2 regions of the Mesorhizobium sp. P2_A8 genome follow, and region 1 is predicted to be linked to the other one. Evidence: riboswitches for the same ligand, from Rfam matches in the RefSeq annotation. Region 1 holds a riboswitch; the other holds the start of a gene.
What was found. Region 1 has a riboswitch for S-adenosylmethionine ahead of metX (homoserine O-acetyltransferase MetX). Riboswitches for the same ligand answer to the same signal wherever they lie in the genome.
Positions count from the first base shown of each region.

Region 2: linked by a shared signal. The riboswitch ahead of AC1D10_RS14645 (O-succinylhomoserine sulfhydrylase) and the one ahead of metX (homoserine O-acetyltransferase MetX) in region 1 are both predicted to bind S-adenosylmethionine.

Region 1 is NZ_JBFUDB010000001.1:1,250,151-1,258,485, forward strand. Features, by position in the region: gene AC1D10_RS06120 (DUF1194 domain-containing protein) at 1-249, shown strand, start outside; gene AC1D10_RS06125 (glycosyltransferase family 2 protein) at 271-1,206, opposite strand; gene AC1D10_RS06130 (DUF1330 domain-containing protein) at 1,579-1,899, shown strand; gene metW (methionine biosynthesis protein MetW) at 1,937-2,551, opposite strand; gene metX (homoserine O-acetyltransferase MetX) at 2,610-3,779, opposite strand; SAM riboswitch at 3,893-3,970, opposite strand; gene hisC (histidinol-phosphate transaminase) at 4,106-5,215, shown strand; gene AC1D10_RS06150 (prephenate/arogenate dehydrogenase family protein) at 5,222-6,157, shown strand; gene AC1D10_RS06155 (sugar kinase) at 6,172-7,098, opposite strand; gene AC1D10_RS06160 (DUF2125 domain-containing protein) at 7,185-8,183, opposite strand; gene AC1D10_RS06165 (gamma-glutamylcyclotransferase) at 8,316-8,335, shown strand, end outside.
Region 2 is NZ_JBFUDB010000004.1:455,650-463,984, forward strand. Features, by position in the region: gene apaG (Co2+/Mg2+ efflux protein ApaG) at 31-423, opposite strand; gene AC1D10_RS14640 (ceramide glucosyltransferase) at 648-1,799, shown strand; gene AC1D10_RS14645 (O-succinylhomoserine sulfhydrylase) at 1,814-3,001, opposite strand; SAM riboswitch at 3,059-3,136, opposite strand; gene AC1D10_RS14650 (2'-deoxycytidine 5'-triphosphate deaminase) at 3,274-4,368, shown strand; gene AC1D10_RS14655 (ABC transporter substrate-binding protein) at 4,470-5,243, shown strand; gene AC1D10_RS14660 (hypothetical protein) at 5,262-5,711, opposite strand; gene araD1 (AraD1 family protein) at 5,740-6,732, opposite strand; gene mmsB (multiple monosaccharide ABC transporter permease) at 6,931-8,223, opposite strand; gene mmsA (multiple monosaccharide ABC transporter ATP-binding protein) at 8,220-8,335, opposite strand, start outside.

The DNA of each region.
Region 1 (8,335 bases):
ACCTTCAGCCATCTCGACCAGTATTATGCGCAGTGCGTGACTGGAGGGCCTGGTTCCTTCGTGCTGCCGATCTATGCGGCCGTCGAGTTTTCGACAGCCATCCGCCGCAAGCTGATCCTGGAGGTCAGCGGCATTCAGGAGAAGACCAGGACCATCCCCGTCGATGCTGCCGCGCCTGTCGATTGCCTGCAAGGCGAGCGGGACAGGCGGTTCTTATCCGATCCGTATTTTCCCGAGCTCGACCGATGAGCTCTGCTGCGACGACGGGCCTCAGGCCGGCCGGGCGCCGAACTTCTGCCGAATCTCATCGTGGAGGTCGCGGCGCCAACGCCGGCCATAGACATAGCCGTTGATCAGTTCGGGCAGCGAATAGCCAAGATCTTTCGACGAACGGTTGGCCATGTAGCCCGAGAAGGCTTCCGGGATCCGACACTTCAGAATATCGGAAATGATCTGCCGCGTGATCATGTAGGGCGGAATATGTGGGTAGGAGCGGGCAATATTCGGGTGTTTGCGCATCAGGTTCGCATAGGCTTCGACATAGCCGCGGCGACGTCGCGAAATCGAATTCTCCGAATTGTGCTTCGTCCAGTCGATGTTCTGGGACAACTGCGCACCGAAGCGCCGGGCAAGGCGGAGCAGCAACTCCCGATCCTGCATCCGGGCGATGTCGCTGTCGTAGCCGCCGATGGCCAGCAAGGCCTCGCGGCGCGCTGTTATCGCCGATCCCGCGATCAAGATCGTCTCCGCGACCAGCGTCCGCTCCAGCGTGCCCGGATTGAGGAATGCATCGCGATTGATGCAATTGGTGGCGCGTCCGCCCTTCAGGGAGACGTAGGAGCTGATCAGCACTTCGAGAGCCGGATCGGCATCGAACCAGGTCAGGGTCTGTTCAAGCCTGTGCGGCAGATAGACGTCGTCGGAATCGAGGAACGTCACGATGGGTGCTCGCGCTCTCTCGATGCCCGCATTCCTGGCGGCATTGGCCCCTCGCCATTTCGCGCCGACATAGATCAGTCGCGGATCGCGAATGCCGGCCAGCGCTGCCGCGGTTCCATCCGTCGAGCCATCGTCGATGACGATATGCTCGAACTTCGACATGCTCTGGGAAAGTACGCTTTCGACAGCGCGTAATACCGCTTCCCGCCTGTTGTGGGTCGGCGTGATCACCGTGATGAGAGGAGCGTGCTCTGTGTTCCCGGTCATATAGCGTCAGCCGTTCCAGCACGAAAAATGCGCTTCCTGCCAGGTCTTTCGATCTTCAGGACGGTCAAATGGATCGGACTCCCTTCCATATTCCCTCGTATAGAGGATGAGGCTACAGAAAACAGGCGTCCGTGTCACCCCATTGTGCTGCTGCTCGATGCGCGTGAAATGACGATTTCCAAGTCTAGCGCTTCAACTGCAACACTATTGCGGCGCGATATGCTTGCAAATCGCCTCGCTGCAACGACGACGCATCGATAGCGAATCGCATGCATTCCATTACGTCGGACGTAATCGCATCGCGGCTGGTATTTGGACAGATTGCCGTTGCGAGACCGGTTGGTCGGCCTCGGTTGCAGAGGGAGTACAGTCATGACTGCTTACGCCGTTGCCCATATGCGCCAAGCCCGGATGGGTCCGCAGATTGTCGAATATCTGCAGAAGATCGATGCCACGCTGGAACCTTTCAGCGGCCGTTTTCTGGTCCATGGCGGCGATGTGGAGGTGATCGAGAACGACTGGCCCGGCCACCTGATCGTCATAGAATTTCCCGACAGGCAGCATGCACGCGGTTGGTACAATTCGCCCGCCTACCAGGCGATCCTGACGCTGCGGACTGACAATTCGCAATCGGATGTTGTGTTCGCCGAGGGCGTCGAACATCCGCATAAGGCCACCGATGTCCTGAAGTAGTCTATTGGTGGAACAACTCAACTTCGCGTTTTCGTAACTACCGTCTCAGCAAGAACACCGCCTGTTGGCCGAAGAAGTTCCAAAACCACCACGGCATCGACAGGCCAATCTTCTGTCCATTGGCGTCGAGTGCGGTTGCTTTCTCCACTGTCGCGCCAAGCTCGTCGCACAGGTTGACGAAGTCGCGGATGGTGCAGAAATGGATGTTGGGCGTGTCGTACCAGGAATAGGGCAGGTCCTTGGTCACCGGCATGCGGCCATTGAGGAACAGCGACATGCGCACCCGCCAATGGCCGAAGTTGGGGAAGGACACGATGGCGCGGTTGCCGATCCTAAGCAGTTCGTCGAGAACCAGCTTCGGGTTGCGGGTGGCCTGCAGGGTCTGCGACAGGACGACGAAATCAAAACCCTTGTCAGGATAGAATTCGAGATCCTTGTCGGCATCACCCTGGATGACCGACAGACCGCGCGCCACGCATTCGTTAACGCCACGCTGCGACAGCTCAAGTCCGCGGCCGTCGACCTGCTTGGTGTCCTGCAGCAATTCGAGCAGCGAGCCATCGCCCGAGCCGACATCGAGCACGCGGGATTGCGGCGGGATGAGGTTGGCGACGACCTCGAGGTCGACGCGCTGGTCGCGGTTGACGCTCACGATTTCGCCTCCTGCCTGGTGCATGATCCTGATCCGAAAAGTCTGCAACTTTGCAGGGTCATGCGCTGAGCCCTCTCGCCCGTGCTGCCGAGCCGATGAAGCCATTGATGGCGGCAAACAGTTCAGGCTCGTCGAGCAGGAAGGCATCGTGGCCACGGTCGGTCTCGATCTCGACGAAGGATACCGACGCGCCGGCTGCGTTGAGCGCGTGCACGATCGAGCGGCTCTCTTCGGTCGGAAACAGCCAATCCGAGGTGAAGGACACCAGGCAGAAGCGGGTTTTGGTGCCGGCAAAGGCATCCGCCAGCCGGCCGCCATGGTCGGCGGCGAGATCGAAATAGTCCATCGAGCGCGTCATGTAGAGGTAGGAATTGGCATCGAAACGGTCGACGAAGGTCATGCCCTGGTGGCGCAGATAACTTTCGATCTGGAAGTCGGCGTCGAAACCGAAGGTCAGCGCTTCGCGATCCTGCAGATTGCGGCCGAATTTCCGGTGCAGGGCGGCTTCGGACAGATAGGTGATGTGGGCCGCCATGCGCGCCACCGCCAACCCCTTTTCCGGGCGTTTGCCGTGCTCGAAATATTTGCCACCGTGCCAGTCCGGATCGGCCATCACGGCTTGCCGGCCGACCTCATGGAAGGCGATGTTCTGCGAGGAATGGCGCGCGCCGGTGGCAATCGGCAGTGCCGAGAAGACGCGCTCCGGATAGCTCGACGCCCATTCCAGCACCTGCATGCCGCCCATCGAGCCGCCGAGCACGCAAAACAGTTTTTCAATGCCGAAATGGTCGATCAGCATCTGCTGCGCCCGCACCATGTCGCGGATGGTGATGATCGGCAGGTCGAGCCCATAGGGCTTGCCGGTGGCGGGGTTGGTCGAGGCCGGGCCGGTGGAGCCCAGACAACCGCCGATCACGTTGGAGCAGATGACGAAGAAGCGGTTGGTGTCGATGATCTTGCCGGGGCCGATCAGCACCTCCCACCAGCCCGGCTTGCCGGTCACCGGATTGGTGCTTGCGACGTGCTGGTCGCCGGTCAGCGCATGGCAGACGAGGATGGCGTTGGAGCGGGCGTCGTTCAGCGTGCCGTAGGTCTGGTAAGCGATCTGGAACGGCGACAGCAGGGTGCCGGCATCGAGCTTGAGTGGCTTGTCGGGTCCAAAACGCAAGACCGGGCTCGACGGTTGGTCGGCCTCGTTGTTGGTTTTTCCAGCGCGCAGAGCGGCCATATCATCCATCTCACACTTTGAATCCACGCACCGTGCTTTTCGACGATCGATGCCGATGCGGCGTCCGGCCGGCGCGGACAACAAAAAACCGGCATTGCGGTCGCAAAGCCGGTTACAGGATGCAAACGGCCCTTTAGCAAGTTGTTTAACGTGGCTGCAAGCCGACCGGCCAAATCACCACGGAACTGTCAGCGTTCTTCTAGAACTCGCCCGCCACGCCGTCAATGCCGGCGGCCGGCACAACTGCACCTCTCGACATTGCCGACCATGGCTTGTATTTCCGCTGCGGCTTCCCCGCGGAAGCGTTCTCGACGGATTTTTATGACATGAGCCAGACACCGGACAAGGCACGTCCAACCCCGCGCGCGGGCATCATGGACATCGACGCCTATGTGCCGGGCAAGAGCACGGCGCCCGCCGGCGTCGCCAAAGTCTACAAGCTGTCGTCGAACGAGAATCCGCTCGGTCCGTCGCCGAAGGCGATCGAGGCGGCGCGAGAGATTGCTGGAAAGCTCGACGTCTATCCCGACGGCACCGCCAGGCGGCTGCGTGAAGCGATCGCCGAGGTGCATGGCCTCAACCCGCAGAACATCATCTGCTCCAACGGCTCCGACGAAATTCTCGGCCTGCTGGCGCAGACCTATCTCGCGCCCGGCGACGAGGCGATTTTCACCGAACACGCCTTCATGGTCTACAAGATCTACATCCAGTCAGCCGGCGCCACTCCGGTCGAGGTCAAGGAGACCGACGAGCGCGCCGACATCGATGCGATGCTGGCCGCCGTCACACCGCGTACGAAGATCGTCTTCCTTGCCAATCCCAACAACCCGACCGGCACCTATGTGCCGTTCCAGGAGGTGCGCCGTCTGCATGCCGGCCTGCCCAGGCATGTGCTTCTGGTCCTCGACGCGGCCTACGCCGAATATGTCCGCCGCAACGATTATGAGGCCGGCATCGAACTGGTCGGCGGTGCCGAGAACGTGGTGATGACCCGCACCTTCTCCAAGATCGGTCTGGGCGGGGCGCGGATCGGCTGGATGTACGCGCCGATGCACATCGTCGACGCCATCAACCGCGTGCGTGGCCCTTTCAACGTCAATGCCACGGCGATCGAGGCCGGCATCGCCGCAATCCGTGACCGCGATCACGTCCAACGCAGCGTGATGCATAACGAGACCTGGCTCACCTGGTTGAGCGAGGAATTGAGCAAGCTCGGGCTGCGGGTAACGCCAAGCGTCGGCAATTTCATCCTGATCCATTTTCCCGACGACCAGAAACATTCGGCGGCGGCGGCGGACGACTATCTGACGGCGCGTGGCTATATCTTGCGGCGCGTTTCCGGCTACGGCTTTCCCAACGCGCTACGGATGACCATCGGCACCGAAGAAGCCAATCGTGGCGTTGTCGCCGCTCTCACGACATTCCTGAAAAGCTAGAACACCATGACATCACCGATGTTTGAAAAGATCGCGCTTGTCGGCATCGGCCTGATCGGCTCGTCGCTGGCCCGTGTCATCCGCCGCGAGGGCCTGGCCCGTCACGTCGCCATCTCGACACGCAGTGCCGCGACGCTGGCGCGGGCGGAGGAGCTTGGGCTCGGCGATTCCTACACCGCCGATGCCAAAGAAGCGGTCCGCGATGCCGATCTGGTCATCGTCTCGGTGCCGGTCGGCTCGTCCGGCGCAGTGGCCGAGGAAATCGCGCCGACGCTGAAGAAAGGCGCCATCCTCACCGATGTCGGCTCGACCAAGGCATCGGTCATCGCCCAGATGCAGCCCTATGTGCCTGATGGTGTCCATTTCATACCCGGTCATCCGCTGGCAGGCACGGAAAAGTCTGGTCCCGATGCCGGTTTCGCCGATCTGTTCGACAATCGCTGGTGCATCTTCACCCCGCTGCCCGACACCGACCCGGAGGCGCTGGAACGGCTGTCGGAATTCTGGCGCCGCTGCGGCGCCAACATCGACACGATGGACCCACAGCATCACGACATGACGCTGGCCATCGTCTCGCACCTGCCGCACATCATCGCCTACAACATCGTCGGCACCGCGGACGACCTGCAATCGGTGACCAAGTCCGAAGTGATCAAATATTCGGCCTCGGGTTTTCGCGATTTTACCCGTCTTGCCGCCTCCGACCCGACCATGTGGCGCGACGTGTGCCTGCACAACAAGGACGCGATTCTTGAAATGCTGGCGCGGTTCTCGGAAGACTTGGCCTCGCTCCAGCGCGCGATCCGTTGGGGCGACGGCGAAAAACTCTTCGATCTGTTCACCCGCACCCGTGCGGTTCGCCGCTCGATCATCGAGGCCGGCCAGGACATCGACGTGCCCGATTTTGGCCGTCAGGCGGTCGAGCATCCTGCGAAGAGCTAGCTGCCCGATCCAGGCTAGCCTGCTGGCCAGTGGTTCGCCATCATCGCCAGCGTCTCGGCGCGGTTCGGCGCACCCAACCTGCCGCCGAAGCGCTGGCATTTGAGTGCGGCGGCCGCACTGGCAAAACGCAGCGCCAGCTCGACCGGCATTGCTTCCGCCAGCCCGACGGCAAACGCGCCGTGAAAGACATCGCCGGCCGCCAAGGTGTCGACCGCCTTGATCTTCGGCGCCGCGACATGGCGGGACGATCCCGTCATTCGATCGAACCACCAGGTTCCTGCCGCGCCGCCGGTGACCGCGACAAATGCATCGCTGCGCCGGGCAAGCACCTCGCAGGCTTGGCGCGGATCCAGTTCCGCCCCGCACAGAATGCGCGCCGCCGGCTCAGAGGCGACGACATGGGATGCCAGCGGCAGCAGTTGCTCCAGCACATCCCTCGGCGCGGTATCGGCATCGAGGATCGCCGGCCGGCCAATGGCGCGCGCCGCCTCCAGGGCAAGAGCTGCCGCACTCGGCCAGCGGACATCGACCAGCACGGCATCGAATGCGGTGAGGTCGGCGGCCGGCAGAGCACCGGGATCGGCCTGGGCGAGCCTGTCGTAGAAAGGTACGATGATTCGCTCGCCATGCGCGTCGACCAGGATCGAGGCCAGTGCCGAGCGAGCGCCATTGACGCGGCGGACATAGGCGCAATCGACACCCTCGGCTTCGATGGCGGCAACGAGATGATCGCCGACCGGATCGTCCCCGGCGCTCGCCCACAGCGACACCTTTGCCCCCAGACGATGCGCCGCGCAGGCCGCACTGGTCGCCATGCCCGAGGCGATCTGGACGCCGTCGGAAGCGATGAACTTGCCCTGATGGAGGGGCAGCGTCTCGACCCGCAAGATGGTGTCCAGCGTCAGGGCGCCGACACTCAAGAGCCTCACGGGGTGGTTCATTTCGAGGGACTCATGCGGCGCACTTCAAGTCTCTGCCTGATGCATGTCGTTGTGCCAAAACCGCTGCGTACTCTGGGCGACATGCACTATTCAACCGGCTTGATCTCGCCCAGCGGGATGAAGCCGAGCGAGGCCTTGCCTTTGACCACCTTCAGCGGCATCGACGGTTCGCTGCCGAGCAGCGCCAAGGCACCAAAGCCTTGTTCGATCTGACTTTTCTGCTCGGGGATGGCGGCGCCGAGGATGGCCGCCACGGCTTTCGGATCCTTCAGCCGGATCATCAGGTCGGCGTCGATCAGGCCTTCGGCATCGACCGACAGCGGTCCGGACACAGTGATGCGCGCCGTCCCCGACGACAGGTCGAGGTTGCGGATCTCGATCGCCTGGCCGCGCAGGCTCTTCACTTGCGTGCCGATCAGCGCGACGCCGTTCTTCAGCGTCACGTCGCCGCTGGCGTCGAGCGCCGGCAGCACGCGCCCACCGATCGCTTCGGAATCGATCTCGAGATCGCGGAAGTTGCCGAGATAGTCGATATCCCTACCGTTCGGCTGCAATTGGCCGTCCGCCTTGCCGGCGCTGAACAGTTGGACCGGATCGGTGTCGTCGGCCGGGTCGGTCTGGCCGGACAGACCGTCTGCCTGCAGCGAGATCCGCCGTGGCAGCGGCCATGACAGTTTGACGTTGGCCTGCAGATTGTCCCAGTCGATCCACAGCGGCACCATACCCGGAACGGAGGTCCTCAGCGGACCGCGCAGATCGGCAACCGGCGACAGAGGCTGGGTGATCTGGGCGATGGCATTGAAGCTGCCGGCCGAGGCGGCGATGTTCCTGGCATCGTCCTCATAGGCGAGGTTGTCGCAGGAGATGGCAAAGCTCAGGGGATAGCCGCTGACCTGGAGATTGGCGCAGCCGGCCTCGACGCCATTCTTGTTGAGCGTGGCCACCGCGCGGTCGGCTTCGCTCTTGACCCGTCCGGCCAGGTAGAACCAGCCGCCGCTGTAGATCGCGAACAGCACGACGACGAACGCCACAAGCCACAACAGGCCGCGTCGGCGTTTCGGTTGGTGTTCGTCACTTGACGTCATGCTTTGGCTCTCGTTAACGCATGGATGTTGTAGGCGGACTCTCGATTCCGACAACAATAGGTAGACAGAGGCGGACGGAAAAACACCGGTTCCGGTGCGGTGTTGCCATTCTTTGCAATCAGGCGCGGCGATATGGGCGATTTTTGGGTGTT
Region 2 (8,335 bases), on a different contig from region 1:
TCACCGGCTGCTTCGTGGCCGGTGAGCGAACTAATTCACCGTCCGCCGCGTCCCCGGCAGATCAAGCGAAAAGGCGGGGATGGCGATGTCGAACGTCTCGCCCCGCTTGTTGCGCATGGTGTAGTGCCCGACCATGATGCCGGACGGTGTCGAGAGCGGGCAACCGGACGTGTATTGATAGCTGTCGCCGGGATTGAGTTCGGGCTGGTCGCCGACCACGCCCGGCCCGCGCACTTCCTCGACCCGGCCGGTGCCGTCGGTGATGTGCCAATAGCGAGACAACAGCTGCACGAAATCGTCCGACTGGTTGTCGATCGTTATCTGATAGCCCCAGACATAGCGGTTCTCGGACGGATCCGAGCGGTCCTCCAGATAGAACGGCCTGACCTGCACTTCGATGTTGCGCGTCACGGCGCGGTACATAAGCGGCTCCAAAAACAATCCAAGTCGAACTGTCCTCGCTCCGGGCGAGCAGGTCAACATGCGCGTCCTGTCGCGCCCGGCCTGAAAGGCAGGTGCCGACAAAGAATGTCATTTAGGTGACACATGACAATGGTGGTGTGCACGAAGCGGGCGACTCGGCGCTCTGTCGAACGGTTGAAAACGGCCATCACGCGGGCCGTCTTTTCTGGAGTGACCAGATCTCGATGGAACTCACGCTCATAACCGCCTCGCTGTCGATCGCCCTCATTCTCTCAAACCTCGCCAGCATCCTGCTCGCCGCTTCGCGTCTGAAGCGCCGCCGCACCATCGCGCCGCCGGCCGGCAAGCCACGGCCAGTGTCGATCGTCGTGCCGTCGCGCGGCGTCGAGCCGTTCACGCAGGAGACGCTGGAGCGTGCCTTCTCGCTCGACTGGCCGCGCTACGAGCTGATCTTCTGCGTCGCCCATGCCGATGATCCGGTGGTCAGGCTGATCCGCGCCGCCATCGCCCGTTTCCCCAGGGTGCCGGCCCGGCTGTTGATCGGCGACGACCGTATCAGCGCCAATCCGAAGCTCAACAATTGCGTCAAGGGCTGGGAGGCGGCGCGCCACGATTGGGTTGTCTTGGCCGATTCCAACGTGTTGATGCCGAAAGACTATATTCAGCACCTGATGGCGGCGTGGCGGCCAAATACCGGCCTTGTCTGCTCGACGCCGATCGGCTCGCGGCCGGCCGGGTTCTGGGCCGAAGTCGAATGCGCCTTCCTCAACACGTTGCAGGCGCGCTGGCAATATGCCGGCGATGCGCTTGGCCTCGGCTTTGCCCAGGGCAAGAGCATGTTGTGGAACAAGCCGATGCTCGACGCCAGCGGCGGCATCCGTGCGCTGGCCGCCGAGATTGCCGAGGACGCCGCCGCGACCAAGCTGGTCAATGGCCTTGGCCTGCGCGTCAATCTCGTCGCCGCGCCCTTCGAGCAACCGCTCGGCCGGCGCACGTTTGGCGAGATCTGGTCGCGTCAGGCCCGTTGGGCGCGGCTGCGCCGCGTCACCTTCCCGCTGTTCTTCGCACCCGAAATCCTGACTGGCGCTGTGGTGCCGCTGGTGCTTGCGCTGGTTGCGGCGGCAGCCGCCGGTGTCAGCCTCTGGGCAACCGCCATTGCCGTGCTGGCGGCCTTCTACCTTCCGGAGAGCGTCCTTGCCAGGTCCAAGGGCTGGTACCTGTCGCCGCGCATGGTCGCGGCGATCATGGTGCGCGACATGATCCTGCCTGCGATGTGGGCGCGCGGCTGGCTCGGCGGCGCCGTCGACTGGCGCGGCAACGCGATGACCATCAGCACCAAGGCGGCCGAACTGGAAGAGACGCCGTCGGGCGCCTGAAAGCCAAAGGCCGCCTATTTGGCCTTCAGCGCCTGCTCGATGTCTTCCAGAAGATCGTCGGCATCCTCCAGGCCGACCGACAGTCTGAGCGTGCCCGGCCCGATGCCGAGCTCGGCGCGGGCCTCGTCGCTCAGATTCTTGTGCGTCGTCGTTGCCGGATGGGTGATCAGGCTCTTGGCGTCACCGAGATTGTTGGAGATCAGCACGATGTCGAGGGCGTTCTGCAAGGCGAAGGCCGCCTGCTTGCCGCCCTTGACGTCCAGGCAGATCAGCGTCGAGCCGCCCGACATCTGCTTCTTGACGATGGCCGCCTGCGGGTGGTCGGCGCGGCCGGGATAGATGACGCGGGCGATTTCGGGCCGCTCGGCCAGGAAATCCGCGATCTTGCCGGCGCTTTCCGTCTGCTGGCGCACGCGCAGCGGCAGTGTCTCCAGGCCCTTTAGCAGTGTCCAGGCATTGAACGGTGACAGGCTGGGGCCGGTGTGGCGGAAATAGTCGTGCAGGTTCTCGTCGATCCATTTCTTGTCCGACAGGATGACACCGCCGAGACAGCGGCCCTGGCCGTCAATGTGCTTGGTCGCCGAATAGACGACGATGTGCGCGCCGAGCTGCAGCGGTTTCTGTTGCAGGGGCGTGGCAAAGACATTGTCGACGATCAGCCGCGCGCCGATCGAATTGGCAAGCGAGGCAACCGCAGCGATGTCGACCACTTCCAGCGTCGGGTTGGTCGGGCTTTCCAGGAAGAACAGCTTGGTGTTCGGCTTGACCGCCTTTTCCCAGTTGGCGATGTCGGTGCCGTCGACCAGCGTCGCCTCGATGCCGTATCTCGGCGCCAGCGTCTCGACCACCCAGCGGCAGGAGCCGAACAGCGCGCGCGCCGCCACGATATGGTCGCCGGCCTTGGCGCTGCACAGGAGGGCTGCGGTCACCGCCGCCATGCCGGACGCCGTGGCGCGCGCGTCCTCGGCGCCTTCGAGCGCGCACATGCGCTTTTCGAACATGTCGACGGTCGGATTGGCATAGCGCGAATAGATGAAGCCCGGCTCCTCGCCCTTGAAGCGGGCTTCCGCCGCCTGCGCCGTTTCGTAGACATAGCCCTGGGTCAGGTACATCGCCTCGGAGGTTTCGCCGAAACCGGAACGCAGGGTTCCGCTATGGACGAGTGCTGTTTGAGGCTTCCAGTTGCGCTTCTTGGTGCTCATCGCTTTTGTTCCAGACACAAAAAAACCGGCCGCGAAAGTCGCAACCGGTCCATACGGCCTTGCGGCCCGACGGTCCTTTAGCGACTTGTTTAACGTGGCTGCAAGCCGACCGGCCAAATCACCACGGGATAACGACCCTTTAAACCCGCGCCACGCTTGCGTCAATTGCCGGCTTGATTAAGAGGTTTGTACCAAGCAGGTTCCGCAAAAGTGTTCCACGGTTTTGCGGCAGGAACCTGCGATCAGAAAACGTCTGGCCTAGGAGTGGAGCCTTGCGGCAGACAGGCATTCTTCCCGATCAGGACATTTCGGCGCTGTTCCAGTCCGGCGCGCTGAAGTCGGCCCGCGCGCTCGATATCGACCAGATCCAGCCAGCGAGCCTGGATCTGCGGCTCGGCGACAAGGCCTGGCGGGTGCGGGCCTCGTTCCTGCCGGGTCCCAACCACAAGGTTTCGGAAAAGCTCGACCGGCTGCAGCTGCACGAGATCAATCTTGCCGAGGGCGCGGTGCTGGAGACCGGCTGCGTTTATATCGTCCCCTTGCTTGAAAGCCTGGCATTGCCGGCGGACATTTCGGCCTCGGCCAATCCGAAGAGTTCGACCGGGCGACTCGACATCTTCACCCGCGTCATGACCGACCGTGGCCACGAGTTCGACAAGATCGCCGCCGGCTATCACGGACCGCTCTATCTCGAGGTCAGCCCGCGCACCTTTCCGATCGTCGCGCGCACCGGTTCGCGACTGTCGCAGATACGCTTCCGCACCGGCAATGCGCTGCTGTCGGAAGCCGAGCTGCATGACCTGCATCGCGCCGAGATGCTGGTTGCCACCGAGCCGCCGAACATTTCCGGTGGCGGCATTGCGCTGTCGATCGACCTCAACGGCGATCAAAACGGGCTGGTCGGCTATCGCGGCAAGCATCACACCGGACTTGTCGACGTCGACAAGCGCGCCGCGCAAGAGGTCGTCGATTTCTGGGAGCCGATCCACAAGAGCGGCGCCGGCGAACTGGTGCTCGATCCCGATGAATTCTACATCCTCGTCAGCCAGGAAGCAGTGCATGTGCCGCCGCTCTACGCCGCCGAGATGACGCCGTTCGATCCGCTCGTCGGCGAATTCCGCGTCCACTATGCCGGCTTCTTCGATCCGGGTTTTGGCCACTCTGCGTCCGGTGGTAGCGGCAGCCGGGCGGTGCTCGAAGTGCGCAGCCACGAAGTGCCGTTCATCCTCGACCATGGCCAGATCGTCGGCCGGCTGGTCTACGAGCACATGCTGAAGCGGCCGCAGGCGCTCTATGGCACCGATCTCGGCTCCAACTACCAGGCGCAGGGGCTGAAACTGTCCAAGCATTTCCGCCCCGCGCGCTGACCTCCCATTGCCGTCAGGCAATATGCTTGCCTGCGCCGGCTCGCCATGCTTGGCTGCACTGCTGGCCGTCAAGCTGGCGGCGTTCAAGGGGAACCAAGAAAATGCAGATTTCCAGATGGATCATATCGGCAGCTGGTGCTGCCATGCTGGTTATGGCCGCCGGCTCTCTGTCGGCGCAGGCAGCGGAGAAACTGAAGATCGGCACCGAGGGTGCCTATCCGCCATTCAACACCATCACCTCGGACGGCAAGGTCGTCGGCTTCGACATCGACATCGCCAATGCGCTGTGCGCGCAGATGAAGGTCGAGTGTGAAATCGTCACCCAGGACTGGGACGGCATCATTCCCGCCCTGCAAGCCAAGAAATTCGATGCCATCATCGCCTCGATGAGCATCACCGAGGAGCGCAAGAAGCAGGTCTCCTTTACCAACAAATACTATACGACGCCGCTGGCGCTGGTGGCACCGAAGGACACCGATCTCACCTCGACCGAACCGGCGGCACTTGCCGGCAAGACGGTCGGCGCCCAGGCTTCGACCACGCAGGCCGACTATGCCCAGAATGTCTATGGCAAGGCGGGTGCGGAGGCGAAACTCTACCCGACCCAGGAAGAGGCGATCACCGACCTGACGAACGGCCGCCTTGATGCCGTGCTGTCTGACAAGTTCGTGCTGGTGGACTGGCTGAAGAAGGCAAGCGACGGCTGCTGTAAGCTGGTCGGTGACGTCAAGGGCACCGAGACGCAAGCCGGCATCGCCGTTCGCCTGGAAGACACGGCGCTGCGCGACAAGCTCAACGCGGCGATAGACGCCATCGTCGCCGACGGCACCTACAAGAAGATCCAGGCCAAGTATTTCGACTTCGATATCTATTGAGGCTGTCGCAAGCCCTGGTCAGCCGCGAAAGAGATACTCTTTCGCGGCGCCGAGGCAGGCATGGAAATGGCCGATAAAGAGCAGTTCTCGCACGGCCAATCGCTTCCTGCCCCAGAACGCGGTGGTCCGCTTCTCCTCGTCAAGCGAGGCGCTTGATCCCGCCCCCAAGGGAAACAGCTGCTTGTCCAGGCAACCCAGGACATGCGACCTGGCTGAATCGATGCCGCAGGCTTTGGCATTGTCGTTCAATCTGTCGCTGCGAAGTGCGGAGGTCATCCGATCCGCATTGCGCATTAGGAAGCCGACCTGCGCTCTTGAATATCCCGTGGCCAGAAGCCGGTTCATCATCGCCGTACGAGCTTCGCGATACGATTTTGCGCTGCATTGTCCCGCACTGTAGGCCGCTGATGGATGAGCGAGGACGATTGCCAGGCCTACGGATGCAATACCAAGTCGCATGCTGCCCATCGGCCGATCTTTCTGGCGCGCCCGGTCTTCAAAGCGCCTTCACCGCCACCTTCACCGGCTGCTCGATCTCGAGCGGGTTGCGCAGCGGCAGGCCAAAATCCTTGGCCCCGATCTCGAACACGTCGCCGGCCTCGGTGTTGATGCCGTCGGCAAAGGACAGCGTCGCCGTGCCGAACATGTGCACATGCACGTCGCCCGGCTGGCGGAAGGCCGCATATTTGAAATGGTGGTGTTCGAGATTGGCGATGGTGTGCGACATGTTTGCTTCGCCAGACAGGAACGGCTTTTCCCACAGCACCTCGTTGTCGCGATAGATGCGCGAGGTGCCCCTGATGTCGGCAGGCAGGTCGCCGATCAGGATCTCCGGGCCGAACGAGGCGTTGCGCAGCTTGGAGTGGGCAAGGAACAGATAGTTCACCCGCTCGGTGACGTGGTCGGAAAACTCGTTTGACAGCGTGAAGCCGACGCGGAATGGCGCGCCGTCGTCCCCGATGACATAGATACCGGCCACTTCAGGCTCTTCGCCGGCGTCCTTGGCGAAGGCCGGTGACAGGAGTGCGGCCCCTGGCGCCACTGCCATCGTGCCGTTGCCCTTGTAGAACCATTCCGGCTGCACGCCGATCTGGCCTTTCGCAGGTTTACCGCCCTCCAGCCCCATGCGGAACATCTTCATGGAATCGGTCAGCTGTTCCTCGCCGTCGGCGTTGAGCTTCTTGTGCATGGAATCGCGCGTCGCGGCCGAGCCGAGATGCGTCAGTCCGGTGCCGGTCAGATGCAGATGCGCCGGATCGGGATGATTGATCGGCGACAGCAGCCGTCCCTTCTTGTAGGCGGCATCGAGATCGACCGCCTCGCCTAGGCCCTTGCGTTCGATCAGCGCGACGAGGCCGACGCCGGTGCGGGCGGCCTCCATCGCCAGCGAATAGACGCTGCGCGCGCCATTGATGATCCGGGTCTTGCCGCCGTTGCGGGCAACGACGCGGATGGTCTCGGCGTCGTCGAGAATCTGGGAGATCAGCATGATGAATCCTCTCTCATTTGCCTTGGCAGGGCTGCCGGAACGGCAAACCTTACCCAGCGCGGCCGGGACCTCGTCCATGCCACGGGTGAAATTCTCCATTCGGATTGCGCTCGCGAGCCTGGTCCCTCTTGGGACTTCTTCGTGCCGCCTGGTTGCCGGACAGCGCCGCGATGTGACCCGTATGCCTTCCTGGTTCCCTCAGCCCTTGTTCTTGTTGTAGACGTCGAACACCACCGCGCCGAGCAGCACCAGGCCTTTCACCACCTGCTGCCAGTCGACATTGACGCCCATGATCGACATGCCGTTGTTCATCACGCCCATGATAAAACCGCCGACCACCGCGCCGATGACCTGGCCGACACCACCCATCGCCGAGGCGCCGCCGATGAACACCGCGGCGATGACGTCGAGCTCGCTGCCAAGACCTGCCGCCGGCACCGCCTGCCCAAGGCGCGCCGCGATGATCAGGCCGCCAAGCGCCGACAGAACACCCATATTGACGAACACCATCAGGGTCAGCCGCTCGGTCTTGATGCCCGATAGCTGCGCCGCCTTGGCATTGCCGCCCATTGCGTAGATGCGCCGGCCGATCGTCATGCGTTTGGTGACGAACACGAACAGGGCGATCAGCAGGCCCATCACCATGAGTACGATCGGCAGGCCCCTGTAGCTGGCGAATTGGTAGACTAGGAACAGCGCCAGCGCGCTGGTCACCAGGGTCTTGACGACAAACAGTGAGAACGGCTCGGCCTGGTAGCCGTGCTGCTCGCGGGTGCGCCGTGCCTTGAGCCCGAAATAGGCATAGGCGAGTACGGCGATCAGGCCCAGCACAATCGTCGTCATGTGCAGGGTCAGGCCGCTGCCCATAATGGTCTTGCCGGCGGCGTTCACCGTCGGAGGGATGAGCGTCAAGGGGCCGATCACGTCCGGAATGAAGCCGGAACTGAGCGCCTTGAAGCCGTCTGGAAGCGGCCCCACGGAAGACCCGCCACCCAACAGCGCCTGGCAGATGCCGCGGAAGATCAACATCCCCGCCAGCGTGACGATGAAGCTCGGTATTCGGTGGTAGGCAATCCAGTAGCCTTGGGCCGCGCCGATGCCGCCACCGATGATGAGGCAGATGATCGACACGACCAGCGGATTGCTGAAGGGGCCAAGCGGCCAGATGACCATCATCATTGCCGCCAGCGCGCCGATGAAACCGGCGACGGAGCCGACGCTGAGGTCGATATGGCCCGAAACGATCACCAACAGCATGCCCAGCGCCATCACGATGATGAACGAGTTCTGCTGCACCAAATTGCTCAGGTTCACTGGCTTGAACAGCGTGCCGGACGTGGTGAACTGGAAGAACACCATGATGGCGATCAGCGCCAGGATCAGGCCGTATTCGCGCAGATTCGTGATCAGCGCCGAGACGGCCACACGCGGCCCCTGCTGCACATCTTCGGCAACGCCGCTTTTCGGCGCGGGAGCGCTTTCGGTGGTCATGATGCTTTTCCTTCTCCCCGAACGATGGCGCGCATGATCTTTTCCTGGCTGGCGTCGCTCGCCGCCATTTCGCCGACCATGCGGCCTTCATTCATGACGTAGATTCTGTCGG